DNA from 2 places in the Trinickia sp. genome. Region 2 is predicted to be linked to the other one. Evidence: predicted binding sites of a transcription regulator. Region 2 holds the regulator's gene; the other holds the start of a gene.

The links. The regulator LexA, encoded in region 2, represses DNA repair genes until DNA is damaged. The targets are predictions, from matches to a motif close to ACTGTATNNNNATACAGT.
Region 1: the regulator LexA is predicted to act here: its motif matches at 5,350-5,367, upstream of ACO1XS_RS11125 (CppA family protein).

The regions. Positions count from the first base shown of each region.
Region 1 is NZ_JBMRBK010000040.1:174,468-182,145, forward strand. Features, by position in the region: gene epsC (serine O-acetyltransferase EpsC) at 1-396, opposite strand, end outside; gene ACO1XS_RS11100 (hypothetical protein) at 504-737, opposite strand; gene ACO1XS_RS11105 (hypothetical protein) at 1,169-1,633, shown strand; gene ACO1XS_RS11110 (short chain dehydrogenase) at 1,663-2,265, shown strand; gene ACO1XS_RS11115 (aldehyde dehydrogenase (NADP(+))) at 2,344-3,924, opposite strand; gene ACO1XS_RS11120 (hypothetical protein) at 4,332-5,261, shown strand; gene ACO1XS_RS11125 (CppA family protein) at 5,379-5,666, shown strand; gene ACO1XS_RS11130 (Nramp family divalent metal transporter) at 5,706-6,983, opposite strand; gene coxB (cytochrome c oxidase subunit II) at 7,176-7,678, shown strand, end outside.
Region 2 is NZ_JBMRBK010000061.1:94,348-102,025, reverse strand. Features, by position in the region: gene dusA (tRNA dihydrouridine(20/20a) synthase DusA) at 1-52, shown strand, start outside; tRNA gene ACO1XS_RS16485 (tRNA-His) at 142-217, shown strand; gene ACO1XS_RS16480 (thioesterase family protein) at 325-1,035, opposite strand; gene ACO1XS_RS16475 (hypothetical protein) at 1,414-1,839, shown strand; gene ACO1XS_RS16470 (ABC transporter permease) at 1,857-2,702, opposite strand; gene nodI (nodulation factor ABC transporter ATP-binding protein NodI) at 2,734-3,648, opposite strand; gene ACO1XS_RS16460 (universal stress protein) at 3,848-4,345, shown strand; gene ACO1XS_RS16455 (DUF2939 domain-containing protein) at 4,368-5,000, opposite strand; gene ACO1XS_RS16450 (hypothetical protein) at 5,138-5,482, opposite strand; gene lexA (transcriptional repressor LexA) at 5,506-6,153, opposite strand; gene ACO1XS_RS16440 (sulfate ABC transporter substrate-binding protein) at 6,365-7,402, shown strand; gene cysT (sulfate ABC transporter permease subunit CysT) at 7,429-7,678, shown strand, end outside.

The DNA.
Region 1 (7,678 bases), on a different contig from region 2:
AATATCGCTGACGAGCAGCGCGCGAATGCGCGGCAACTCCGTGCCCAGCGCACGCGTGATCTCGAACGCGCGCTCGATCAACTCCAACTCCGGAGTCTGCGCATGCTCGGGCAAGAATCGCAACGCCCGCCGTACCTGCTCGCATAGCAAACGCAACGTGGTTTCCAGCGTATGGCCGACGTAGTAGTCGACCGTTTCGTCAGTGAGGTCGGGCGCGCCGTAATGCGTGGGGAACATCGCCGCGCGCAGACCGTTGACGATGCCGACGATCGCCTCGCGCGAAGGCAGTTCGCGAATGCCGCGAGGATGACGCGTGCGATGCAGCTCTTCGCGCGAAGCACGAAGCTCGGCGACGATCTGCTCGAGTCCCCAATGACGGGAGGACGGAGTGGACATGATATGAAGGAACGCCGCTTGCGATGCGGCCGGGTAGTGACACTTCCGCAGAGATTACCGCGTTTTGCGAGAACGCCGCCAGCGGCGGGGTCACCCGCGATGCCCCGTCAAACGGTCAAGCTGCTGGCATCGATCCATCGCACGGCCCAATCGCGCGCATGCGCGATCGCCGCGGCTTCGTCGCAAAAGCGCAGTTCGGCCGGAAAAAAACGATTGGCCACGAGCTCCCCATCGCTCGACCGTGAAATCACGACATATGGCTGGTATGCGCCATCCCCGGTCCGCGCGGGAGCGCAGTTCAGCAAATATCCGCGATGCGTGAATGCAGCGTCAGAATGCATGACTCGCCTGCCTCCGATACCCTTTTTATGTACTGCTACATACTGCTCGTCCGCCGGGCGCGTAGGTCCACAGCGCGGCGGCGAAGCAAGCGGGCAACCACGCTTTTCGCCTGGCCGTCCGCTCGCAGGATAGGAATCATACTCCCTCGAAAACGCCTCTTCTATCGGAAATAAATCGGTCCAGTGCGGTCAGTGACAGCGACATGCGGCGACAGCATTCAAGCGACTGCACGAGCCGAGCCCCGGAACGAGCCTTGCTCTCGATCGCCGACGCCAAGACTGACCTGCCTACATGCCGCCATGCTCACGCTGCTTGAAGTTCGGCGCCGCTAAGCTACGATGGACAAAACACACACGCTGGCGCGAGCGCATCCGGCACCGGCGCGCTTGGCCGCGCAGCACCGCTCACGCCGTCCTCCAGCGAGCAGACCATGATTGCGAGCCACCCCTTTCCCGGCAGGCCGCCGCGGCGCGCACCGCGCGCACTGCGTGCCAATCGGCATCCGCTCGATTCGGCCTCGGTCGGGCGCTTGAAGGCGGCGCTCGCTTGCCTTGCGCTTGGCTACGCGCTCGCGTGGATCGAGGTTCTGCTGGAGTTCCTCGTGCTTCCCGCCCCGGAGAATGCCGCGGGCGGCGTACCGCCGCTGCTCGCCGCCGTGCTGGCGCGCGTGCTGCTCGGTGCGCTTTATCTATTCGTTGCACTCCGTCATCGCTGGGCTCGCTGGCTCACCGTAACGCTCGGGTTTTTCTCGGCAATTTTTGTTACGCCGATGTTGCCAGGGGAGTGGCAGATCTTGCCAGCCGCATCGCTCGTTACCGGTCTGGGCGTGCTATGCCGGCTCGCAGCTGCGATACTGCTCGCGCTGCCGATGCGCGAACGCTGCAACGTGGCGTGATTCGGCCGTATCTTTCCAAGGAGATCGACATGAAGATCGTTGTGATCGGCGCGTCCGGCACCATTGGCCGGGCTGTCTGTGCGGAACTGAAACAACGTCACGAGATCGTCGAAGTCGGTGCGACGCGCGGCGACCACCACGTGGACGCAACCGATCTGCACAGCGTCGAGCGGCTCTTTCATGACATCGGCCGCGTCGATGCCGTCGTGACGACGATGGGAGAAGTGCATTTCGGCCCGCTCGCCGAAATGACGGCCGATCAGTTCTGGATCGGTCTGCGCAACAAACTGATGGGACAAGTCAACGTCGTATTGGCGGCTCAGCATCACGTCAACGACGGCGGCTCGTTTACGTTGACGAGCGGCATTCTCTCCGACGAACCGATCCGGGGCGGCGTCAACGCCACCACCGCGAATCTCGCGCTCGAGGGTTTCGTGCGCGGCGCGGCAATCGAGTTGCCGCGCGGCATCCGGATCAATATCGTCAGCCCGACTCTGCTCGACGAATCGGTGGAGGCATACGGAGCGTACTTCAGAGGCTTCGAAACCGTCAGCGCGAAGCGCGTGGCGATTGCCTACAGCCGCAGTGTCGAAGGCGCTCAGACCGGGCGCGTTTATCGCGTCGGTGGCTGAGCCGATCGCCGTTCACACCGGCTCACGCAGGCAGCCGGCCCCGTGATCGGGCCGGCTGCCTGCTACGCGCATCGCAGTTCAACGACGCTCGAACGTGCCGTCCCGCAGGCGCCAAAGCCCGAGCGGATTCTCATCCTGCACTGCTTGCGGCAACAATGCGGGCGGCAGATCCTGATAGCAAACCGGACGCAGGAAACGATCGATCGCAAGCGTGCCGACAGAAGTCGAACGTGGATCCGATGTCGCCGGGAACGGGCCGCCGTGGACCATCGCGTGCGAGACCTCCACACCTGTCGGATAGCCGTTCGCGAGAATGCGGCCGGCCTTGCGTTCGAGAACCGGCAGCAGTTTGCGCGCAAGCTCGTGGTCGTCGCGCTCGAGGTGCAGCGTGGCCGTCAGTTGGCCTTCGAGATGTTCCGCGAGTTCGACCATTTCGTCGATGTCGCGACAAGTCACGATCAGCGACGTCGGACCGAAGATTTCATCTTCGAGCGGCGGTTGTTGCAGGAACTGCGATTGCGTCGTCGCGAACAGCGCCGGCAGTGCCGAATTCGGCGCATCGCTGGCCGCGCCGACAGCAACGCGCTTCACGCCTTCGACCCCACTGCGGCGCGTCACGCCGTCGCGATACGCCGAGGCGATTCCGGCCGTCAGCATCGTCTGCGCACCCTTCTTTTCGAGCGCTTTCACGGCCGCGTCGATGAACGCTTGCGTATTCGGCCCTTCGAGTACGACGACGAGACCGGGGTTCGTACAGAACTGACCGACGCCGAGCGTCAGCGATTCGACGAAACCGTTCGCCGTTTCCGCTGCACGCGACGCGAGCACGCCTGGCATTACGAACGTCGGATTGATACTGCTCATTTCGGCGTAGACCGGAATCGGCTCGCGGCGCTGCGCCGCAATCTTCATCAGTGCGATACCGCCGCCGCGCGAACCGGTGAAGCCAACGGCCTTGATGGCGGGGTGCGCGACAAGCGCTTCGCCGACTGCATTACCCGCACCGATCACGAGCGAGAAGACGCCGGCCGGCAAGCCGCACTCCTTGACCGCCTGCGCGATGGCGCGGCCGACGAGTTCGGAAGTGCCCAGATGCGCCGGGTGCGCCTTGACGACGACGGGACAACCGGCGGCGAAAGCCGACGCGGTGTCGCCACCCGCCACCGAGAACGCCAGCGGGAAGTTGCTCGCACCGAAGACGGCCACCGGTCCCACTGGAATCTTCTGCAACCGCAAGTCGGAGCGCGGCAGCGGCTTGCGCTCGGGTTGCGCCGAGTCGAGCGTGGCGCCCAGCCAGCGGCCATCGCGCACGAGCGCGGCGAACAGTTTCAATTGGCCGACAGTGCGACCGCGTTCGCCTTCGAGCCGCGCCTTCGGCAAGGCGGATTCGATATGCGCGCGCTCGATCAGCGCATCGCCCAACGCGATGATCTGCTCGGCGATCGCCTCCAGGAACCGGGCGCGCTGCTCGAGCGGGGCCTGGCGAAACGGGTCGAATGCCTCACGCGCGAGCCGACAGGCACGATCGACGTCGTTCGCATCGCCCGCGCCGAACGCCGGCTCGATTTCCGCGTTGCGCGCGGGGTCGAACGCGCGCAGCGTGCCAGCCGTGCCGCGCACTGCCTCTGCGCCGATCAGCATGTGTCCGGTGATCTCCATCGTCAATCTCTCCTCAACTCAGGGATGCCGGGGCCGACTTGCCCCGGTTAGGGTCGCCACGACGCGCATACGCGACGTCGAAACCCACGATCTTCGCACGTTTCCGATTTTCGTGACGGACGTCGGATTGGCGGAGGCCGAATTGTGAGTCCCGTAAAAGCTCACCCTTGTCAGCACAAGCGACGTGGAAGCAGGCGCTCCCGTAAAAGCTCACCTCCGCCTTGCGCCCCTGTTGCCGGGTCTGCCGCGCTCGATGTCCCGATCGATCCGGAACGTTTCGCTCAGTGGCGCTAGCCCTCGCCGCTCGATGCAAGAAACCTCATGAGGAGGGACTACTCTGCCGTGCAGATCAACGTTAATCCACGGCCGTGCCGGCCGATGACCGGCGCGGGCGGCAGGAGTGAACCATGCCCCTACGGATCGGATCGTCCGCTGCACAGCTCGGCGATCACCCCCCCGCGTCGACGAAAGATGGCAAAGCCCCCGGCGGGCTCCCCGCCGGCGCGGCACGCCCGGGGTTGAGCCGCGGCGACGCCGTGCTGGGGGCGCTCACGCAACGCGCGAGCGCCGGCGGCGAGCGTCCCGCTGACGGCAATGGGTCGCTGCGACGCACGCAATCCATGAGCCGGCTGGCCGATTTTTCGCGCGTCGCGCTCGAACGTCAACGTACGCTGCCGGCGACCGCGAGAGAGCGATCGGACGCAGCGGCAAGCCTGCTTGTCGCGCGAGAACCTTCCCGGCCGGCGGAAAGCGAGCCCGCGTCGGCATCGGGGGCGAATCCGCCGCGGCCGACGCTCAAGCCGGGTGCCGACAAGCCGAAGCCCGCTGCGCAGAACGCGAATCAATCGACGCCGGGCGCTCAAGGGGCTCAGGGGGCTCAGGGGGCTCAGGGGGCTCATGGCGCTCATGCGGCAACCGTGGCGCCCGCACCCGCGTACGGTTACCCGGTTTATTCGCCGCATTGGAGCGTGCCCGGATATCGCACGCACGTGGTGGGCGCGCATCGGCCGATCGGCTTTTCATACGGTCACGGAGAGGACGCGTACGGCCGCGTCCATGCACACGTCGGCTTTCATTATTTCGGCCGTCGACATACGGTGCGCTTCGGGTTGCCGGGTTTGACGAGCGGGTTCTTGAGCGGACTGCGCAGCGGCTTGTTCAACCCCGTCGTTTATCACGCGCCGCCGTCGGGCAGCTACTACGCTGGCTACGGCGCGCATACCGCGCCTTACGCGGGCCATTACGTTCAGCCGCAGGATTATTTTGGGCATGCCGGCTATGCGATCGGGTATCCGCCCTCCTATGCGATCGGTTACCCCGCGGCTCGGCAAGCCTGACCGCTTCGTATCTCTCATACATCAGGAACTCATGTTGACGTCAACGGCCAGCGATTTGCGCGTTTCCCAAAAGTACTGTATATATATACTTGTTCATTTATACAGTATAGGCTCTGTATGGAACGGCTGATCCGAATTGCGAATGACGACGACCGGCAGGCGCTGGCTTGGCTCATGACCCACGCGGGGAACGTGCGCGTGACCGAAGCGGCGCGGCACTTGGCGCACTCGGGTCGTCCCGTGTTTGTCTCGGCACTGTGCCGCTATCTGGGGATTTGCCCGCCTGCACCGCGTCGGCCGGTTCGCGCCGCGCAAGACTGCGTGCTGGCGGAGCAGCATTTGGCGCAGATCCGACGAATTCTGGCCGGCGCGAAGCCAGCGACCGCGGCGGTCCACCACCGCTAGCCGCGACGCAGGTCGAGTTCACGCCGAGCGCGATCTCCGCTACCCGACAATGCGCGCGACGAGCACTCCGTTCATCAGCAACACCGCCGCGGCAAACACGATGGCGAGCGACATTGCGAGCGGCCCCAGTCGATAGCCGCCCATGACCCGTCGCCGGCAGGCAACCGCCAACAACGCAATCATGGGTACGGGCACGGCGATGCTCAGTACGACCTGGCTCAGCACGAGCGCACGCGTGGCATCCACGCCCATTCCGACGACGATGAATCCCGGGAGCATCGTGACGAGCCGGCGCAACCAGAGCGGCACGGTAAAGCCCAGAAAATCCCGCATGATCATCTGCCCCGCCATCGTGCCGACGACCGAACTCGATATGCCCGATGCCATCAAGGCGGTCAGAAACAGCCCACCTGCCATCGAACCGAAGAGCGGCATCAGCGTCCGATAGGCGACGTCGATCTGTGCCATCCGCGGGAATCCTTGGTGAAACGCACCCGCGGCCATGGCCACCATCGTCATGTTGACGAGCCCCGCCACGCCGAGTGCGATGACGACTTCCGCGTTGGAATAGCGCAGCAGCGTGCGCCGTTCGCCATCGGTGAGCGGCGCGACGCGCTCGCCCGTCAGTCCCGAATGAAGAAACAGTGCATGCGGCATCACCGTGGCGCCCACGATGCCCACGGCCACGAAGAGCGCCTCGCGATCGGCGACCGTCGGCACGAACGTTCCGCGCGCAACTGCGCTCCACTCGAGCGGCACGAACAGCAATTGCGCGAGATAGGCGATCACAATGACGCCGACCAGCGCGCCGATCGCCAGCTCGAGCGGACGAAAACCGCGCCCCTGCATCAGCAGCAGCCCCCAGGTCAGCACAGCCGTGACGCCCATGCCGACGATGAGCGGCAGATGCGCAAGCAGCGAAAAACCGATAGCTGCCCCGAGAAACTCCGCTAAGTCGGTGGCCATCGCCGCGATCTCGGCGACGAACCACATCGCCAACGTCACCGGCTTGGGCGCAGCGCGTGCACAAACGCGGGCCAGGCTCTCGCCCGTCACCACCCCGACGCGCGCCGAAATCGACTGGAACAGCATCGCGACGACATTCGCAAACAGCACGACCCACAGCAACGCATATCCGTATCCCGCGCCTGCCTGCAGATTCGTTGCAATATTCCCGGGGTCCATGTAAGCGACCGAAACGACTACGGCCGGCCCGGCGAAGGGCAGTAGCATGCGCGCGCCGCGGCGCCGGCCTTCGAGCACTTCGCGAAGCTGCCCGGCCGTACGAGCGCTCAAGCCTCGCCGACGATCTGACATGGGCACCTCGTTCATCGCGCGGTCTCTTGAGTGTTCATGCGTCCGATCGAATTTCTGCGGGAACAGAACGTGCTCTTCGGCTGACGTCCCACCCATCGTCGCCGCCGCATGAAACCACCCCGCACTTCGCATGCCAACCGCTGCGGTCCTACACCGCACGTCGGACGGTCTGTCATGTTCGGAAGGTCTGTCATGTTCGCCGCCGGTTGGATCACCGTCCTCGCACAAGCCACTCCACAGCACGATGCGCTCGCGCCTGCAGGAGTGCAAGCGGCCCATATCGCACGCCTTTGGCACTTCACGCTCATCGTGACAGGCGCGGTCTTCGCCGCAGTGCTTCTGGCCGTACTCGTGGGGCTGGCGCGCCGCCGCGCCGATACGCCGGCCGCACCCGATCTGTCGGCCAATACCCGCCCGGAGCGCGGCCCGCGACGGGCCGTCATCGCGGCAACCACCGTTTCCGTCGTGCTGCTCGTCGGGCTGACAGTGGCCGACGCACTGACGGATCGGGCGCTTTCGAAACTGCCGGCCGCCCACGCGCTGCACATCCAGGTTACCGGGTGGCAGTGGTGGTGGCAGGCAAACTACGCACCCGAAGACGGCGCCCCCGGTTTCGCCGTCGCCAACGAACTGCACGTACCCGTAGGCCGGCCCGTGATCGTGTCGCTGGCGGCCGGCGATGTCATTCATAGTTT
Region 2 (7,678 bases):
GCGCGCGCAATTGCGCGAGCCCCTCGAATCCGCGGTAGAAATTGTCGATTGAGGGGCTAGGCAAGTCGCGATGGTATTTGTATAATCTCGCTTCTTCGTCGGTGCGGCTGGTCTTGACGCACCGAACTGCAGATCCCAGTGGTGGCTGTAGCTCAGTTGGTAGAGTCCAGGATTGTGATTCCTGTCGTCGTGGGTTCGAGTCCCATCAGCCACCCCATCCAGATTTTCAAGTCTTCCCCTTTTTGCCGTCGATGAGCCGCAGCGCTCGAGCTGACGCCGGAACCGGCCCATCGAGTCGTGGGGCGCTTGCGTCTATGTCTATGTCTATGTCGATGCGGTGCCTTCGAATGAATTGAGCGGCACCGGCACATTCCCAATTTCCTCATGCAGCGACGGCGCCTCTCCGGGCATCGGCACCCGTTCGTTCATCGCCGGGTGCAGCCCCCAGCGGCGCCAGTCGAGTTCGTCGGAGCGCTGAGCCGCATCCTGCTGTCGCTCGATCGCGCTCGCCTCCTTGCGCATCTGGCTGTCCGATTCATTCCACGTCCGCACGAAAAATGGCAGGGCCGGCGACTTGGCGTGGCCATGATCCGCCGCGACGTGGTCCGCCGGAACGAGCGATCTGCTCGCCCGGTCGGCAATCGCCGCTCTTGCGGTTCCGAGCGCAACGAGCCGGCCCTTGCTGTTTTCAAAGCGATGTTCGATATAGAAAAAGCGCCGGTCCCATCCGAGTATGCGGGTGCGCAACGCATAGCGCTCGAATGGACGAAGCTCGTGAACATACCGAATCATGACGCCGCTCAGCAACATTCGCCAACCTTTCGACATGGCGTTCTGCAGTACCCCATTGCGAAGCAGCAGATCGATGCGTCCCAGGTCCATGATCTGCAGGAAACGGCCGTTGTTCATATGCAGCTGCACGTCCAGGTCGGTCGGCAGCACGCGGAAATGACATTCCGAGGCATCGAGCGCCGCGAGGTTGGGACGTAGCATTGCGCGAATCGAAACGAATGCAAGGCGGGCGAGCAGTTTCAATTTATCCCTCGATGAAAGCGTCCCGTTTATTGGCCAATATATTGAGTCGTTATTTTTACAGGGAGCACGCGAGCCGCTTTCCGTTTTTCGGTTACGTCTCGTTACGCGGGCACAAGGCCAGTATAGAAGCACGGCTTTATCGGCCGTCATCCGAAACCTGTAGGTCCCGTATTCCAGACGAATCAAAATTTACGGGATCGTCGCGCGGCCTCGATGAGCGCGTTTGAAACGGGAATGCCGCTTGCGCGACATCGAGGTGCACGGCGAATATGCGTTGGGGCCGGATGCATGCCCACCGGTGGTACGATGCGTTCGACGGCCACGCATGCCCCGCACGGCGGTGGCGGTCGTCGTGTATCGAATTCATTGGAAGACGAAATGAGCAAGCAAAAGAAGACCGATCCGAAACTCGAACAAGCATTGACTCGCGGCGACCTCGCTATTCGTCAAGCGAACTCGGCGCGCGCAACTGCCGTACTTCGAGCCCTTGCGAAGATGGTGGTGGACGCCTGCGCGACGATCGGCGTCGAGGCGCATACCTCCATTCCCGACGGTGACCGCGTCTACGATCCCGTCAACGGCGTGTGGCCTCAAAAGCTGCTCGTTTCGCTCGACGGCCCCGTCGAGACGTCGGATCCCGAAGAACTGCGCACGGTACGGCTGCTCGCGGACACGCCTGAGGTCAGATTCCGCGTCGAATGGCATCGAGCCGATGGCAAGATGGGGCGGCACGAGGCGCAGCCGTTTTCGATGGTCGCGTTCATCACGGATGTCGAAATCCCCTGGGACGACGATGAACAGTGAGGGTTGTTTGGGTCGCCCTAACGCATCATGCGGCGGGAAAACAGCGCCGAGCAGACCAGAAACGACGTAACGGCATACGCCGCGAGCACGGCCACGTGCAGCGGCGCATCGACCATGGGGCGCCCGAGCATGGCGGGCCGGATCAGCTCCACCGCGTGCGCAAGCGGCAGCGCGAGCGCGGCGTGCTGCACGGCAGGCGGAAGCTGACCGAGTGGAAAGAACACACCGGAAAGCAGCAGCATCGGCGTGATCACAAGCGTCTGGTAGAACATGAAGAAGTCGTATGAAGGCGCCATCGCCGTCACGATCATCGCGAGGCTCGCGAAAGCGAGCCCGGCCAGCGCAACGACGGGCAGGGCGAGCAGCATCGATGGGAAGTGCGCATAGCCCAGCGCGCCGGCCACGAGCATGATCGCGGCGCCCGACAACACTGCCTTGCTGGCCGCCCACGCGATTTCGCCTACGACAATGTCGCCGAGCGTGAGCGGCGTGTGCATGATCGCCTCCCACGTACGCTGCACGTGCATCCGGGAAAATCCAGAGTACATCGCTTCGAACGTGGCGGACATCATGACGCTCGACGCAACCGTGCCCGCCGCCAGAAAGTCGATATACGGGACACCGGCGACGTGTCCCACCATCAGCCCGAGCCCGAAGCCCAGTCCGAAGAGATAGATCATCGGGTCGGCCAGATTGCCGAACATCGACGCCAACGCCAGCTTGCGCCAGACCAGGTAATTGCGCCGCCATACGGCAATCCAGTGCGTTGCATTGGACGGCCACGCGAATCGCACGCGCACGGCATGCCGCTCGCGCGTGCGGCGCTGCCCAGTTTCGGTGCGATGGGAAGAAGACGTATCCATCAAAGCTTTTCCGGTTGACGTTGCCCGTGGCTCATTCCTGCATTTCTCGCCCGGTCAGGCGCAGGAAGACGTCCTCGAGGTTCGCCGGTCGGTGAAGGTAGCGTAATCCCTGGCGGCCTGCGAGACGAGCATTGACGGGCCCCGGATCGTCGACATAGCAAAAAAGCGTTTCGCCGCTGATCTCGGTGCGCACCGCAAAAGGCGACAATTCCTCGCGCAGGGCTTCGGGCGCCGCGCCATAGACTTCAATGACATCGCAGCCGATCTCCTTGGCGATCAATGCGCGCGGTGCGCCTTCCGCGATCTTTCGGCCTTCCTCGATGATGCAAAGCCTGTCGCAGAGCCGCTCCGCTTCCTCCATGAAGTGTGTCGTGAGCATGATGGTCTTGCCGCGAGACAACAACGAGCGCAACCGTTCCCAAATCAGGTGCCTCGCTTGCGGATCGAGCCCGGTTGTGGGTTCGTCCATGACCAGCACGTCCGGGTCGTTGATCAGTGCCCGTGCAAGCGTCAAACGTCGCTTCATGCCGCCCGAAAGTTCGGCCACGCGAGCATCGGCCTTGTTTTCGAGGCGCGCGAATTCCAACAGCGGATCCACCTTGGCCCGGGTCTTGCTCGCAGACAGGCCGAAGTAACGGCCGAATATGAGCAGGTTTTCGCGCACGGTGAAATCGGGATCGAGATTGTCGAATTGGGGGACTACGCCGACGCGCTGCCGGGCGATGCGCGAGCGTGCTGGGATGGATTCGCCGGCAAGCATGATCGTCCCCGCGTCGGGGTTCGCGATGCCGAGCAGCATCTTCAGTGTCGTGGTCTTGCCGGCCCCGTTCGGCCCTAGCAGTCCAAAGCATTCACCCGTGCGGACATGAAAACTCAGTCCATCGACGACCGTCTTATCGCCGTAGTGTTTTTGCACGTCAGAAAATTCGATCGCGTTTTGCGGCATCGGGAGTCGAATGTGGCTGATACGAAAATAGGTCCGTCGGCGCTCCATTCTATTGCATCGTCTGAAAGCGTCGTGCAAGGGAGCATAAAAGGACGCGTGGGCGGCAGCGAACTAGGCGTTTTCCATCTCTTGCAAGCGCGGGTGCGCCGCACCATGATTGAACCAAACGTCTGCGGTTAACGCAGGAAGGGAGGCCACGATGGCAAGCTACAACAAAATTCTGCTCTGTTACGACGGCACGCGCGAAGGCCGCAAAGCATTGCGCTGCGGCGCCGATCTCGCGCTCGACCTGAAGGCGGAAACGCATCTATTGTCGGTTGTCGACATGCGCACGAGCATCGCCCAAAGCGCTGGGCTATTGACCGACGTCGCGTGCGGCCGCTTCGAGGACGCCGCCCGGGAAATCCTGCAGGAAGGCGTCGATTGGCTCACAGAGCGGGGTGTCAAATCACAGGGGCATTTCGCGTTCGGTCATCCGATCGATGAAATCGCCCGGCTCGCCGCCGATTTGAAAGTGGACCTCGTCGTGGTCGGGCATCGCGCACGGAGCGGTTTGTCCCGCTGGTGGATGGGGGCAGGTAACACGCTATTGCTCGATCGCGTGTCGTGCAGCATTCTCGTGGCCGTCTCGACGGCGCATGAGCAAGAGCCCGTGACTGCAGCGCCCGCCAAGGCTGGCGCGGGAACGGAAACCTGAGCGCCGACAGGCAGCGCGCACGCTACTGGTTCAGGTTGACCGCGAAGAGCTTCCACGAGAACCAGCCGTCGCGCCGCAGCAGCACGCTGTAGGGCCGGCTTTGCGCATCGCGCCGATAGGTGACGACGAATTGATCGATGCCGTCATATCCCGCGCTCGCTCGCGGCGGTTGAGTAGGCGCAGGCGCAGGCGCGGGCGCGTTGGATTGCCCCTGGCCCGACGCGGCAGAGTCCTCGTCGGGTTGTGCGCCCGGCTGCGGCGGCGTTTCGCCCGGTTCGCCGCGGGGCGGCAAGCCGTTCAATAGCGCCGCGACGCCGTCCGGCGTGGCATAAGCGTCAACGAGCGGGCCAATCAGCGCCATACCGACCAGCGCACCGAGCGCCGCGAACGGATGCTCCCGTTTTTGCTCATCGATGCGGCGAGCCAGCATCTCGGTCACCTGCTGCTTCAGGCTCGTGCGCAGCGCCGGATAGTCGACGTAGCGATTGACGATTTCGGCATTCCGAGCGTCCGCCGCGCGCTTGAGCCGATCCAGCACAAGATACGGCGAGGCGTACGCCAAGGCGGCCACCCCGAGGACGATAACGGCAATGAGGACGGCGACAGCGGTGACGAGCCGATGGCGGCGGCCGGGACTCCTTTGATCGTTCATCATTCGATAGTCAGCTCATTCGGATGGAATTCATGATGGACTGCTTCCGACGCGAAACGATCCCGGCCGTCATCACCAGCGGTAACAACCTGTTTCAGCGGGCGATGGGACCCATGCGCCCCGGCGTTGCCCCCTCGGATTCAACCCAAACTGGCTGAGCGCAGCCCGGCGCGCTCCTCGTCGATGCACCGATCGATCATGCGGCACACAGCGTCGATCGTGCCGACAAGGATTACGCGCGACGCGCCGTGATAAACCCGGACAGGAGCGCGGCGCGCGGGCTCCGCGTGCAGGCCGCTGTTGAGTGACACACGGGCAAACGCGGGCTGTGTCGACGGCTGGAGGCCTGAAGACGACGCAAACGTCGATTCGCGCCCGGCGGTGCGCAACGGAGTTGCTTCGAGCGGCGGGCAGGGAATGAGGCCGCGCAAACGACGCAGGCGGCCGAAGGCGCGAAACGGAATAAGGCGGGCAAGGCGGTCCATGGCGTCTCCGTGATGTTCGTAATTCAGAATTCGGTGGGACGAATCAAGCCGACGGCAATCCCCTCGAGCGCGAACTCCGCGCTGCCGGCGTGCACGAAGATGTTCTCGTAATCGGGGTTTTCGGCGATCAGTTCGAGACCGTCGGGGCGGCGCTTCAAGCGCTTGACCGTGACGTCGTCCCCAAGACGCGCCACGATGATTTGACCGTCATTCGCTTCGGTGCGCTTTTGCACCGCCAGCAGGTCGCCATCGAGAATGCCGGCGTCGCGCATCGACAGGCCCCGCACCTTGAGCAGGTAATCCGGTTTGCTCGAAAAGAGCGCCGGGTCACAGACGTAATGCTGCGAGATATGCTCCTGCGCCAGGATGGGGCTGCCCGCTGCGACTCGTCCGACCAGCGGCAGCGACAACTGCATGAGCGCCGCATGGGGCAGCGAAAGCTGACGCGGCGCATCGTCCAGACCGAGCAGCCGGATGCCGCGCGATGCACCCGCGGCCAGTTCGATGACACCCTTTCGCGCCAGCGCGCGCAAGTGCTCTTCAGCTGAGTTTGCCGAGCTGAAACCCAGCGCCGCGGCGATTTCGGCGCGGGTGGGCGGAAAACCACTGTGCTCGATCGATTGCCGGATCAGATCGAATACCTGCTGCTGCCGTGCGGTGAGTTTGGTCATAGGGTCACTGTATGTATGAACAGGTTGCTGTATTTTTATACAGTATCGTGCGGATTTCAAGCAAAACGTTGCGACCCCGCGGCGAAGGCTCCAGTGCCGCCTTTAGCATTTTTTCGTATAAAAAAATGAAAATCCATTCGTTCCGCTCATAAGGGCGACCGTCTAGACTGGCCCGACTTCATACAAACGCCGGCAGGCAGAGGGGAAACGCATGAGCACACGGGGAACGGCGCGTTCCGGCGCGCGCAGACGCTGGTTGGCGGGGATGGCCGCCGGCACGGCGGCGCTGATTCTTGGATCGCCGAGCGCATTCGCGCAAACGACGCTGCTCAATGTTTCCTACGACCCGACGCGCGAGCTCTATCAAGACGTCGACAAGGCTTTCGCCGCGCAATGGAAAGCCCAGACGGGCGAGACGCTTTCGATCCGTCAGTCGCACGGCGGCTCCGGTGCGCAGGCGCGCTCGGTGCTCGACGGCCTGCAGGCCGACGTCGTGACACTCGCGCTGGCCTACGACATCCAGGCGCTGGCCGACCGGGGCCTCGTGGCACAAGACTGGCAAAAGCGGTTGCCGGACAACGCCTCACCCTATACGTCGACGATCGTGTTCCTCGTGCGCAGCGGCAACCCCAAGCACATCAAGGATTGGGACGATCTGGTGAAACCGGGGGTTTCGATCGTGACGCCGAACCCCAAGACTTCGGGCGGGGCGCGCTGGAATTACCTGGCGGCCTGGGCCTATGCGCTCAACCGGCCGGGCGGCGACGCCGCCAAGGCCCGCGCGTTCGTCACTGCGCTCTATCGCAATGCGGGCGTGCTCGATTCCGGAGCGCGCGGCGCGACGACGAGCTTCGTGCAACGCGGTCTCGGCGATGTGCTGATCGCGTGGGAGAACGAGGCGTTTCTCGCACGCAAGGAATTCGGCGCGGACAAGTTCGAGATCGTGGTGCCGTCGGCCAGCATCCTGGCGGAGCCCCCGGTGGCGGTCGTGGACCGCGTCGTCGAGCGGCGCGGCACGCGCAAGCTCGCCGAAGCGTATCTGCGCTTTCTCTATACCGACGAAGGACAGCGGATCGCGGCGCGCAACTACTATCGGCCGCGCGCCACCAATTTGCCGGCCGATCTGACCGCGCAGTTCCCGAAACTCAAGCTCTACACGGTCGATGCCACATTCGGCGGCTGGACCAACGCGCAAAAGACGCACTTTGCCGACGGTGGAGTGTTCGATTCGATTTATCAGCCGCATTGAGCGGTGCCCGCCTATCGGTCGAAAGCATGACGAAATTCGCTTTTCGCAAACCCGGCGCCTTGCCCGGCTTCGGTCTGACACTCGGTCTCACGCTGACCTACCTGGGTCTCGTCGTGCTCATACCGCTCGCCATGGCCTTTTTGAAGGCGGCGACGCTCGGACCCGCGCCGTTCTTCGCGGCTGTCGCTTCGCCACGCGTCGTTGCCTCGTACCGTTTGACGATCGGCGCCGCGGCGGTTGGGGCACTCATCAACGGCGCGTTCGGCCTGCTCGTCG